DNA from 3 places in the Lelliottia sp. CFBP8978 genome. Region 3 is predicted to be linked to each of the others. Evidence: predicted binding sites of a transcription regulator. Region 3 holds the regulator's gene; each other region holds the start of a gene.
What was found. The regulator Fur, encoded in region 3, represses iron uptake genes when iron is present. The targets are predictions, from matches to a motif close to ATAATAATGAGAACNACTATCAA.
Positions count from the first base shown of each region.

Region 1: bfd (bacterioferritin-associated ferredoxin) is a predicted target of Fur. The motif match lies at 2,012-2,034, and genes of this name have one in related genera.
Region 2: sufA (Fe-S cluster assembly scaffold SufA) is a predicted target of Fur. The motif match lies at 1,514-1,536, and genes of this name have one in related genera.

Region 1 covers NZ_CM188253.1:4,016,901-4,021,159, reverse strand. The annotation lists gene fusA (elongation factor G) at 1-632, shown strand, start outside; gene tuf (elongation factor Tu) at 701-1,885, shown strand; gene bfd (bacterioferritin-associated ferredoxin) at 2,069-2,263, shown strand; gene bfr (bacterioferritin) at 2,336-2,812, shown strand; gene SOM82_RS18925 (prepilin peptidase) at 2,796-3,269, opposite strand; gene rpsJ (30S ribosomal protein S10) at 3,656-3,967, shown strand; gene rplC (50S ribosomal protein L3) at 4,000-4,259, shown strand, end outside.
Region 2 covers NZ_CM188253.1:1,892,549-1,896,807, forward strand. The annotation lists gene SOM82_RS08850 (MerR family transcriptional regulator) at 97-828, shown strand; gene SOM82_RS08855 (ElaB/YgaM/YqjD family protein) at 875-1,147, opposite strand; gene sufA (Fe-S cluster assembly scaffold SufA) at 1,577-1,945, shown strand; gene sufB (Fe-S cluster assembly protein SufB) at 1,954-3,441, shown strand; gene sufC (Fe-S cluster assembly ATPase SufC) at 3,451-4,197, shown strand; gene sufD (Fe-S cluster assembly protein SufD) at 4,172-4,259, shown strand, end outside.
Region 3 covers NZ_CM188253.1:1,318,385-1,322,643, reverse strand. The annotation lists gene ybfF (esterase) at 1-583, shown strand, start outside; gene ybfE (LexA regulated protein) at 713-1,000, shown strand; gene fldA (flavodoxin FldA) at 1,158-1,688, shown strand; gene fur (ferric iron uptake transcriptional regulator) at 1,982-2,428, shown strand; gene chiQ (ChiQ/YbfN family lipoprotein) at 2,550-2,879, opposite strand; gene chiP (chitoporin ChiP) at 2,933-4,259, opposite strand, start outside.

The DNA.
Region 1 (4,259 bases), 1.8 Mb from region 3:
GTGCGAAAGTTACCGATGTTGAAGGTAAACACGCTAAGCAGTCTGGTGGTCGTGGTCAGTATGGTCATGTTGTTATCGACATGTACCCACTGGAGCCGGGCTCAAATCCGAAAGGTTACGAGTTCATCAACGATATCAAAGGTGGTGTAATTCCTGGCGAATACATCCCTGCCGTTGATAAAGGCATCCAGGAGCAGCTGAAGTCTGGTCCACTGGCTGGTTATCCGGTAGTAGATCTGGGTGTGCGTCTGCACTTCGGTTCTTACCATGACGTTGACTCCTCTGAACTGGCGTTTAAACTGGCGGCTTCTATTGCCTTTAAAGATGGCTTTAAGAAAGCGAAACCAGTTCTGCTTGAGCCTATCATGAAGGTTGAAGTAGAAACTCCGGAAGAGAACACCGGTGACGTTATCGGTGACTTGAGCCGTCGTCGTGGTCAGCTGAAAGGTCAGGAATCTAACGCTACTGGTGTTCAGATTCATGCTGAAGTTCCGTTGTCTGAAATGTTCGGTTACGCAACTCAGTTGCGTTCTCTGACCAAAGGTCGTGCTTCTTACTCCATGGAATTCCTGAAGTATGATGATGCGCCGAACAACGTTGCTCAGGCCGTAATCGAAGCCCGTGGCAAATAAGCCGTAGGGTTAAAAACCAAAATCCCGTGTCCCCTCGGTGAGGGGGCACTATAGTAAGGAATATAGCCGTGTCTAAAGAAAAATTTGAACGTACAAAACCGCACGTCAACGTTGGTACTATCGGCCACGTTGACCATGGTAAAACTACCCTGACTGCTGCAATCACTACCGTTCTGGCTAAAACCTACGGTGGTTCTGCTCGTGCATTCGACCAGATCGATAACGCACCAGAAGAAAAAGCTCGTGGTATCACCATCAACACTTCTCACGTTGAATATGACACCCCGACTCGCCACTACGCACACGTAGACTGCCCGGGCCACGCCGACTATGTTAAAAACATGATCACCGGTGCTGCTCAGATGGATGGCGCGATCCTGGTTGTTGCTGCGACTGACGGCCCTATGCCTCAGACTCGTGAGCACATCCTGCTGGGTCGTCAGGTTGGCGTTCCTTTCATCATCGTGTTCCTGAACAAATGTGACATGGTTGATGACGAAGAGCTGCTGGAACTGGTTGAAATGGAAGTTCGTGAACTTCTGTCCCAGTACGACTTCCCGGGTGATGATACCCCAATCATCCGTGGTTCTGCTCTGAAAGCGCTGGAAGGCGAAGCAGAGTGGGAAGCGAAAATCGTTGAGCTGGCTGGCTTCCTGGATTCTTACATCCCAGAACCAGAGCGTGCGATTGACAAGCCGTTCCTGCTGCCTATCGAAGACGTATTCTCCATCTCCGGCCGTGGTACTGTTGTGACCGGTCGTGTAGAGCGCGGTATCGTTAAAGTTGGCGAAGAAGTTGAAATCGTTGGTATCAAAGAGACTGCCAAGTCTACCTGTACTGGCGTTGAAATGTTCCGCAAACTGCTGGACGAAGGTCGTGCTGGTGAGAACGTTGGTGTTCTGCTGCGTGGTATTAAACGTGAAGAAATCGAACGTGGTCAGGTACTGGCTAAGCCAGGCTCAATCAAGCCGCACACCAAGTTCGAATCTGAAGTTTACATCCTGTCCAAAGATGAAGGCGGCCGTCATACTCCGTTCTTCAAAGGCTACCGTCCACAGTTCTACTTCCGTACAACTGACGTGACCGGTACCATCGAACTGCCAGAAGGCGTAGAGATGGTAATGCCAGGCGACAACATCAAAATGGTTGTTACCCTGATCCACCCAATCGCGATGGATGACGGTCTGCGTTTCGCAATCCGTGAAGGCGGCCGTACTGTTGGTGCGGGCGTTGTTGCTAAAGTTCTGAGCTAATTACTCGCTAATTAGCTTTGAATAAAAAAGGGCGCTTAGGTGCCCTTTTTGCATTTATGATTTATTACCTGTCACAAATAATCGCATTTTTTGTTAGCTTCCGGCCCGTCTCACTACGAATGTGCTATTGTAATCATAATTATTCTCACTTAGAATTTGATCATAAATTGAGCGGGAGTATTTATGTACGTTTGTTTGTGTAATGGTGTGAGTGACAAAAAAATACGTCAGGCTGTTCGCCAGTTTAACCCTCAGTCATTTCAGCAACTGCGCAAGTTTGTTCCAGTGGGAAATCAATGTGGTAAGTGCGTCCGTGCGGCACGCGAAATCATGCAGGACGAATTGATGCAGATCCCGGAATACAAAGAGATCGCCTGAGCCTCTATCTTTTTTTTGACATCCCTGTAGCCCCATCTACGCTTCAATAAGTGGAAGCGGAGGGACTATATAATGAAAGGTGATGTTAAAATCATAAGTTATCTCAATAAATTATTGGGAAATGAGCTTGTCGCAATCAATCAATATTTTCTCCATGCGAGAATGTTCAAGAATTGGGGGCTGACACGCCTCAACGACGTTGAATACCATGAATCTATCGATGAAATGAAACATGCCGATAAATACATCGAGCGTATTTTATTTCTTGAGGGCATCCCGAATCTGCAGGATCTCGGCAAGCTCGGTATTGGCGAAGATGTCGAAGAGATGCTGCAATCTGACCTTCGCCTTGAACTCGAAGGCGCGAAAGATCTTCGCGAAGCCATCGCGTATGCCGATAGCGTTCATGATTATGTTAGCCGCGATATGATGATCACGATTCTCGCAGACGAAGAAGGTCATATCGACTGGTTGGAAACCGAGCTGGACCTCATTGGAAAAATTGGTTTGCAAAATTACCTGCAATCGCAAATCAAAGTGACGGATTGATTAAGCTCTGCCAACCCATTATCAGACCTGCTGCCGCCATGAATGGACCAAACGGCAGCGGGTTTTTATGTACCTGTAATCCAGGGTTGAATAGCATTTTGAAAAGCACATAAAGAGTAGCCAGTAGGGCCGCTGACAATGTTATGACTGGAAGCACATACCAGCCGTGCCAGGCGCCGAGAGCGCCCAGATATTTCACATCTCCGTATCCCAGCCCTTCACGTTTGAATATCAAACGATAACCCCAGTAAATGCCAGCGAAGCCAATGTAACCCGCCATGGCACCAGTCACCGCGTTTGCCAAAAAATCCGGATTATTGATGAGATGATAAAGCAGACCTGTCCACAAGAGTGGGCAGAGATATTTGTCCGGCAACAATCCGAAGCGGATATCTTCGCGAACCAGCAGGCAGGATATTACTGCATAGGTCATCAGAAAAGGGAAAACAGTCAACACGATTTATGCCTCTGCGATTAACGTGGCGATATCCTCGTCTGTGGAGAAAACTACGACAAGCAGCAGAGTGAACCTTTGCGTGTGGCATTCCAGTGAACCGTCTAAACCATGAAAACATGACGTCTTTATGTCGAGCCTCCACGCAAAATCAATCAGTAGCGCCCGTTTTCTAAACTACGCTTGCGTTGCGGCCAGATTTACGTATAATGCGCGGGCTTGTCGTAATTGACGGCTGGTTCAATATGAACCGGAGTAACACTGTTTTTCGTTACTCAACAATGCTCCCAATTGGGGGGCTACGTAAGAACGGTTACACTCTCCCATCAATCGTAATGGGTTTGAGTAGTAATCATTTTCGTTTATAAAATAATTGGAGCTCTGGTCTCATGCAGAACCAAAGAATCCGTATCCGCCTGAAAGCGTTTGATCATCGTCTGATCGATCAATCAACCGCGGAAATCGTCGAGACTGCCAAGCGCACTGGTGCGCAGGTCCGTGGTCCGATCCCGCTGCCGACCCGCAAAGAGCGCTTTACCGTTCTGATCTCTCCGCACGTTAACAAAGATGCGCGTGATCAGTACGAGATTCGCACTCACAAGCGTCTGGTTGACATCGTTGAGCCAACTGAGAAAACCGTTGATGCTCTGATGCGTCTGGATCTGGCTGCCGGTGTAGACGTGCAGATCAGCCTGGGTTGATCAGGTCATCGAGCGATTGAGAGGTTGAAACAATGATTGGTTTAGTCGGTAAAAAAGTGGGTATGACCCGCATCTTCACTGAAGATGGCGTTTCTATCCCAGTAACCGTAATCGAAGTTGAAGCAAACCGCGTTACTCAGGTTAAAGACCTGGCTAACGATGGCTACCGTGCTGTTCAGGTTACTACCGGTGCTAAAAAAGCTAACCGTGTAACCAAGCCGGAAGCTGGTCACTTCGCTAAAGCTGGCGTTGAAGCTGGCCGTGGTCTGTGGGAATTCCGTCTTGCTGAAGG
Region 2 (4,259 bases), 570 kb from region 3:
CCCGAATGCTTTCTTAGTTATACAATAAGTTTGTACAATCTGGTAAGGTTGGTCGGGTTTAGTATGGAAGTATTGCGTTTGAGCATGAGGGAGTTAATGGCCTTATATAGTATCGGCGAAGTTGCCGAACGATGTGGAATCAACCCCGTCACACTGCGCGCCTGGCAGCGGCGCTATGGATTGTTAAAGCCGCAGCGCAGTGAAGGGGGGCATCGTCAGTTCGACGAAGAAGATATCCAGCGCATCGAAGAGATAAAACGCCTGATGAAAACCGGTATTTCGGTTGGAAAGGTGAAAGCGTTGCTGGAAGTCGGCAACCGGGTGGTTGACAGCAACTGGGTCTCTCTCCAGGAAGAGATGATGACGGTGTTGCGTTTCGCCAGCCCCGCTAAGCTCCGGCTTAAAATCGCTGAATTCCGCCGCGACCACGTCATCGAAGCCATTATCGACCATATTTTTATTCCCGTTCGCCAGCGTTTAAGCCTGGATCACAACACGGCCCGCCATATGTCCAGCTTACTGGACGGTGTTCTCATTGATTTTTCGGTTTTGATTCTGGCGGACGCGCGTAAGAAACCGGGCAAAGAAGCGTTACTGATTGGCTGGGATACGGACGATCGCACCCGTTTATGGCTGGAAGCCGGGCGACTGGCGCAACATGGATGGCATATTGATGTGCTGGCGGAGCCGATTGACTCGCCTAAGCCAGAACTGTTCCCCGGTCAAAAAGTGTTTGTCTGGACGGGGCATGTGCCCTCAAGACGTCAACAGGAACAGCTTGATCACTGGCGCGAACAAGGATTTTCACTCTCTTTCATTGAAGGCTGACTGAACTGCCGATGAAATGAAGGCCCTTTCGGGCCTCTCTTATTTTCTATTTTCTGCCTACCAGCAAACCGATGATAAGCCCAATCGCACCTGCCGCCATCAACCCGGTCAGCGGGTTATCGCGGACTCTGTCTGATACCTCAGAAGCGACGTCCGAAGCCTGAGCTGCGTATTTTCTTGCCGCACCTTTAATCTGATGTTTAGGTGAATCGACCGCATCGCCAAACTGGGATTGCGCTTCGCCCGCGAACTCATCCGCTTTGTTAAAGACTTTTTTCGCCAGGCGATCGGCTTCATTTTCTGGATCGTGTGATGACATAGTTTTCTCCTTTAGTGTCCCTCCAAGTTTAGTCCCTGATCGCCACCTTGCTCGCATCAATGCACGTTTAGCGGCCTGTTTCAGTCTTATCCTGGACAGTCGTCTGCGCAAAAAATCATAAGCCACTGTTATCAGGGTAATTGATTGATTCCGTAGATTATCTAAAACCGATTAAATAAATAGGTATATCCGATGCATATTTTCCCTTTTAGCCATTAGCGCCTGTTTGTGCGACGAAATACGTTATGCATCAATGTATTAAACTATTTCTACTTAGCCTAATAACCTGCGTGGCAGGGTCTATGCTTAATAAAAGTAGCCAAAAAGGGCGGTTTAGGTGAAAGCCCCTGCTGTCAGGGGGTTGAAGTGATAATCGTTATCACTAACATGGTGTAATGCCCCTGGTGGCTCAATTGATGAGGTGGACCTATGGAATTGCATTCAGAAACCTTTAATCCGGCAGATTTTAGCTGGCGTGGTTTGACGCTGACGCCTGCGGCGGCGGCTCATATCCATGAACTGGTGGCAAAAAAACCGGAAATTGTGGGCTTGCGTTTAGGCGTTAAACAGACGGGTTGCGCCGGTTTTGGCTATGTGCTGGATACGGTCACTGCACCCGAAAACGATGATCTGGTGTTTGAAACCGACGGAGCGAAGCTGTACGTCGCGCTGCAGGCGATGCCGTTTATCGACGGGACGGAAGTCGACTACGTGCGCGAAGGTTTAAACCAGTTATTCAAATTTAATAACCCGAAAGCTCAGAACGAATGTGGCTGCGGCGAAAGCTTTGGGGTATAGGCGGTACTATGTCTCGTAATACTGAAGCAACTGACGATGTAAAAACCTGGGGCGGTGGACACCTCAATTATAAAGAGGGGTTCTTCACCCAGTTAAGCACTGACGAACTGGCGAAAGGCATCAATGAAGATGTCGTCCGGGCGATCTCCGCAAAACGTAACGAACCGGAGTGGATGCTGGAATTTCGTCTGAATGCGTTCCGCGCGTGGCTGGAGATGGAAGAGCCGCACTGGCTGAAGGCGCATTACGAAAAGCTGAACTATCAGGATTACAGCTACTATTCCGCACCCTCCTGCGGCAGCTGTGATGATACCTGCGCCTCGCAGCCTGGCGCAGTACAGCAGACAGGAGAAAACGCTTTCCTGAGCAAAGAGGTTGAAGAGGCCTTCGAGCAGCTGGGTGTGCCCGTGCGCGAGGGGCGTGAAGTGGCCGTCGATGCGATTTTTGACTCCGTTTCCGTGGCAACCACCTATCGTGGAAAACTGGCCGAGCAGGGGATCATCTTCTGTTCGTTTGGTGAAGCCATTCACGACCATCCGGAGCTGGTAAAGAAATACATCGGCACCGTCGTACCGAGTAATGACAACTTTTTTGCGGCGCTGAACGCGGCGGTGGCCTCGGACGGGACCTTTATCTACGTGCCAAAAGGCGTGCGTTGTCCGATGGAATTGTCCACCTATTTCCGCATCAACGCGGAAAAAACCGGTCAGTTCGAACGCACGATTCTGGTGGCCGATGAAGGCAGCTACGTGAGCTACATCGAAGGCTGCTCCGCGCCTGTCCGTGATAGCTATCAGCTGCACGCGGCGGTAGTGGAAGTTATTATCCACAAAGACGCCGAAGTGAAATACTCGACGGTGCAGAACTGGTTCCCGGGCGACGGCAATACCGGCGGCATTCTGAACTTCGTGACCAAGCGCGCGCTGTGCGAAGGTGAAAACAGCAAAATGTCCTGGACCCAGTCGGAGACGGGATCGGCCATCACCTGGAAATACCCAAGCTGCATTTTGCGCGGCGATAACTCCATCGGTGAGTTCTACTCCGTGGCGCTGACCAGCGGCCATCAGCAGGCCGATACCGGCACCAAAATGATCCATATCGGCAAAAACACCAAATCCACGATTATCTCGAAAGGGATCTCCGCCGGGCACAGCCAGAACAGCTATCGTGGTCTGGTGAAAATCATGCCAACCGCGACCAACGCCCGTAACTTCACCCAGTGTGATTCGATGCTGATCGGCACCGACTGCGGCGCGCACACCTTCCCGTACGTGGAATGCCGTAATAACAGCGCTCAGCTTGAACACGAAGCCACCACTTCGCGGATTGGCGAAGACCAGCTGTTCTACTGCCTGCAACGGGGTATCAGCGAAGAAGATGCGATTTCAATGATTGTGAACGGCTTCTGCAAGGACGTGTTCTCTGAACTGCCGCTGGAATTTGCCGTAGAAGCACAAAAACTGTTGGCGATTAGCCTTGAGCACAGCGTCGGTTAAGGAAAAAACATGTTAAGCATTAAAGATTTACAGGTCAGTGTGGAAGATAAAGCGATCCTGCGCGGGCTGAATATTGACGTCCGTCCGGGTGAAGTGCACGCCATCATGGGGCCGAACGGTTCCGGGAAAAGCACGCTTTCGGCGACCCTCGCAGGCCGTGAAGATTATGAAGTGACCGGCGGAACGGTGGAGTTTAAAGGGAAAGACCTGCTGGAACTGTCGCCGGAAGACCGCGCGGGCGAAGGCATTTTTATGGCCTTCCAGTATCCGGTAGAAATCCCTGGCGTCAGTAACCAGTTCTTTTTGCAAACCTCGCTCAATGCGGTGCGTAAATACCGCGGTGAAGAGGAGCTGGATCGTTTTGATTTTCAGGATCTGATGGAAGAGAAAATCAAGCTGCTCAAAATGCCCGAAGATTTGCTGACCCGTTCGGTTAACGTGGGTTTCTCCGGCGGCGAGAAGAAACGTAACGATATCCTGCAAATGGCGGTGCTGGAGCCAGAGCTGTGTATTCTTGATGAAACCGACTCCGGTCTGGATATTGATGCGCTGAAGATTGTCGCTGAAGGGGTTAACTCGCTGCGCGACGGTCAGCGTTCGTTCATTATCGTGACCCACTACCAGCGCATTCTCGACTATATCAAACCGGATTACGTGCATGTGCTGTATCAGGGGCGCATTGTGAAGTCCGGTGATTTTACTCTGGTCAAACAACTGGAGGAGCAGGGCTATGGCTGGCTTACCGAACAGCAGTAACGCGCTGCAACAATGGCATCGTCTGTTTGAGGCGCAGGGTGAAACCCGCTCTGAACAGGCGC
Region 3 (4,259 bases):
TCGCGCGATGGCGCAAGATCTGCTGGAGACGCTGGATGCGAACGGTATCGAAAAAGCCACGCTGATTGGCCATTCAATGGGTGGCAAAGCGGTGATGGCGCTGACGGCACTGGCCCCGGAGCGTATCGACAAACTGGTGGTGATCGATGTCGCGCCTGTCGATTATGACGTGCGCCGCCACGATGAAATCTTTGCCGCCATCAACGCCGTGACCGAAGCCGGAGCGGCCACCCGTCAGCAGGCGGCGCCTGTCATGCGCGAATACCTTGATGAAGAAGGGGTGATTCAGTTTCTGCTGAAATCTTTCGTCGACGGCGAATGGCGTTTTAACGTCCCTGTGCTGTGGGATCAGTACGCTGAAATCGTTGGCTGGGACCCAGTTACGGCCTGGCCGCACCCTACTCTGTTCATTCGCGGCGGCAATTCACCGTACGTCACCGACGCCTATCGCGATACGCTGCTGGCGCAATTCCCGCAGGCGCGTGCGCATGTGATTGCCGGAGCCGGACACTGGGTACATGCCGAAAAACCAGAAGCGGTGCTGCGCGCGATTCGTCGCTATCTCGCTGATAACGCGATTTGATTAAAAAGTCAGCGACTGGTTGCCAGCTGGCCTCCAGTCGTTGGCGTGCTGGTATCCGTGATGTATGATGTCGCGCTCATCGCCCGGGCAATAGCAGGGCTGCTTGTTTTCCCCCGAAGTCTCTGAATCATGGCCAAAGAACAAACGGACCGCACGACATTAGATCTGTTCGCGACTGAACGTCGACCGGGACGACCTAAAACCAATCCGCTATCGCGTGATGAACAGTTGCGTATCAATAAACGCAATCAGCTTAAACGCGACAAAAGTCGTGGGCTTAAACGCGTCGAGCTAAAACTCAACGCGGAAGCTGCAGATGCCTTAAGTGAGCTGGCCGATGCCCGTGAGATCAGCCGCAGCGAGCTTATCGAAGAGATGCTGATGGCGCAGCTCCAGGCATGGCGCAACAGCCAATGATCGCCTGAAATATCATCCTTTCATCACTTTCATGTAGCACAGAGTGCAGTCCGGGCCGATAGCAGTTTCCGCTGACTTCTCTGTTCTGCTATGATTGCCCTTATCCGTGGACAATTCGTGCCACCATACCATTAAGTTTCAAGAGGTTATTTTACTCATGGCAATCATCGGCATTTTCTTCGGCAGCGATACCGGTAATACCGAAAACATCGCAAAAAACATTCAAAAACAGCTTGGTAAAGACGTTGCCGACGTGCATGACATTGCTAAGAGCAGCAAAGAGGATCTCGAAGGTTACGATATTCTGCTGCTTGGCATTCCGACCTGGTACTACGGCGAAGCGCAGTGCGACTGGGATGATTTCTTCCCAACGCTGGAAGAAGTCGACTTCAATGGCAAGCTTGTTGCCCTGTTCGGCTGCGGCGACCAGGAAGATTACGCAGAATACTTCTGCGATGCACTTGGCACCATCCGCGACATTATTGAGCCTCACGGCGCTGTTATCGTCGGTCACTGGCCAACGGCGGGCTACCATTTCGAAGCGTCCAAAGGTCTGGCGGACGACGACCACTTTGTCGGTCTGGCAATTGATGAAGACCGTCAGCCGGAGCTGACCGCCGAGCGAGTGGACAAATGGGTTAAGCAGATCCGTGAAGAACTGCACCTCGATGACATTCTGAACGCCTGACTGAATGTTGAGGCGCGACATAATTTGTTGCGCCTCATTGATAGATAAAACCGATTAAAATAATTGCTACAAATTTTTAACTTTTATCTCCATACCTGTACAATGTCCCCGGGTTAAAGTGGATGCCATCAGACAAGTTTGTTGGCGATACCACGTTTTTATAAGCATACTTTGCTTGAGACTTGCAGTTTTCATTTAGGCGTGGCAGTTCTATAATGAGACGCATTATCCCAAGTGCATTTTCTGTCACTTCTTATTTGAAGTGAATCGTTTAGCAACAGGACAGATTCCGCATGACTGACAACAATACCGCATTGAAGAAGGCTGGCCTGAAAGTTACGCTTCCTCGTTTAAAAATTCTGGAAGTACTGCAAGGTCCGGACAATCATCATGTCAGTGCGGAAGATTTATACAAACGTCTGATCGACATGGGCGAAGAGATTGGACTGGCGACCGTTTATCGCGTCCTGAACCAGTTCGACGACGCCGGGATTGTCACCCGTCATAATTTTGAAGGCGGAAAATCCGTTTTTGAACTGACGCAACAGCATCACCACGATCACCTTATCTGCCTCGATTGCGGCAAGGTGATTGAATTTAGCGACGACTCTATCGAAGCACGCCAGCGTGAAATTGCCACGCGCCATGGCATCCGCCTGACCAACCACAGCCTGTATCTCTACGGCCACTGTGCTGAAGGCGATTGCCGCGAAGAAGAGCACGCGCACGAACCGAAATAATCGCATTTTCATACTCTGAGCCAACCTGACGGTTGGCTTTTTTTTGCCTGTTATAAGACAAAAAGCCCGGTAAGCTGAAGCTTCCGGGCACTTTAGAGCGCGAATGATCTGGCGCGACGTGTTACCGACTGTTGTTGCTGCGGATCTCCTGCCAGATGCGGTCGCAACGCTTTGCCACTTCCTGATCGTTACCCGTTTTACGCGCCTGAATACACGCCTGGTAATCCAGCACGCGAACGTTTTCCTGCGTCGCAAACTGCTCATGCGCTTTCTCTTTTTTCAGCACATTCAGTACGCTCTGGCAGGCTTCGATCTTCTCTGGCGAGCCTTCTGCGGTATTGATACAGGCGCTGTAGGCCTCTTTAAGACGCGAATCTTCTTTAGGTGCCTGGGGCTGTGCGCAGCCAGCCAGTGCCGACGCCAGCGCCGCCACACAGATAATTTTTTTCAGCATAGCCGTCTCCATTCCGGCGAGGTGGGGGGAACACCTCGCCGGCGTGATTATCAGAAGATAGTGAACGGTGCGATGACCATAAATTTCACGTCACGCTCATCCTGGAAGATGTTGCCGTAACCGCCCGCGTAGCTTGGAATATCGGAGTGGTTGTCGTACTGGGTGAAGTGCAGTTTGAACATCGTGCCCTTCGCGCGGCCATCCTGCAGGGTATAAACTGCGTCGAGGCTGTAAGAGGACTCTTTCAGACGATAGTTCGGGTCGTAGTAAGCATCCGGCGTGGCCATATCCGCTGGTTTTGCGTCCCAGGCGTAGGCATAAGATGCCCCAACCGCCCAGCCCGGCAGATTCCAGTTCTTCAGGTCATACATCGCGCCAAAGAAGAGCGCTTTTTCACCGTCGGCGTTGAAGTCAGAGCGGTTATCCCACCAGATATCCAGACGACCGTTTGAAGAGGCGTAGGTTGGGGTCATACGCTGCAGGAAGTAGCCCTGCTGCCCTTCCGCCTTGACGTAGGTTCCTTCGAGACGTAAATCAACCTGGCCAACTTTATAGCCAAAGGTCAGGGCCTGCAGCCAGGCGGTGCCGTCATACAGATCGTTCACGCCGCCATCGCTGACTTTGTCGCGCGTGCCGTAGAACTGATAGCTGGTGGTCAGCGGGCCGCCGACAATATCAAATTTGTAGCTCGCCTTGGCAAAATACTGATCGACATAGCCTTCTGCCTGACCGAACGCGGCTTCCAGCACCAGATCATTTTTGAAGTCATACTTCGCGCCGAGCGAGTGCAGATATTCGACTTTGGTCTTTTTATCGTTCTGATAGAACTTGTCCATCTCGATGTGCCACGGCGCTTTATATTCGTTGGTCCACATATAGGAGAAGCTCAGCGCGCCTGCATCGCCGTAGTCGAAATTAGCTCCGGCTTCTGCCCCCTGGTATGTACCCGGCATGAAACTCCAGTGCGGCGCTAATAACGTCTGACCGGTTGGCTGAATATAACCGCCGCGCGCCCATACCGGACCGTATTTAAATTTAGCCGCCGCTTTATACAGGCTAATGCCGCTCTTATCGCCGGACCAGTCTTCTTTATACGCTTTATTGCTGGACGAGAACGCAATTTCGTTCGGGTGCGCGCTATCGCCATTTTCGGCCATTTCAATGGCGGTAAAGGCCGCAATATCAATACCGAACATATCGGCGGCATAGCCGGACTGGAAATCCAGATTGGCGTTCCAGGTGGAGTGAGAAAGGTTGGTTTTGTATTTGTCTTCAGTGACGTCTTTACGGTCACGTTCACGCTGCCAGTAATAGATACCGCCCGTGAGTGTAGAATCATCAATAAATCCTGCCGCCTGAGCCTGCGGAGCAGCCATA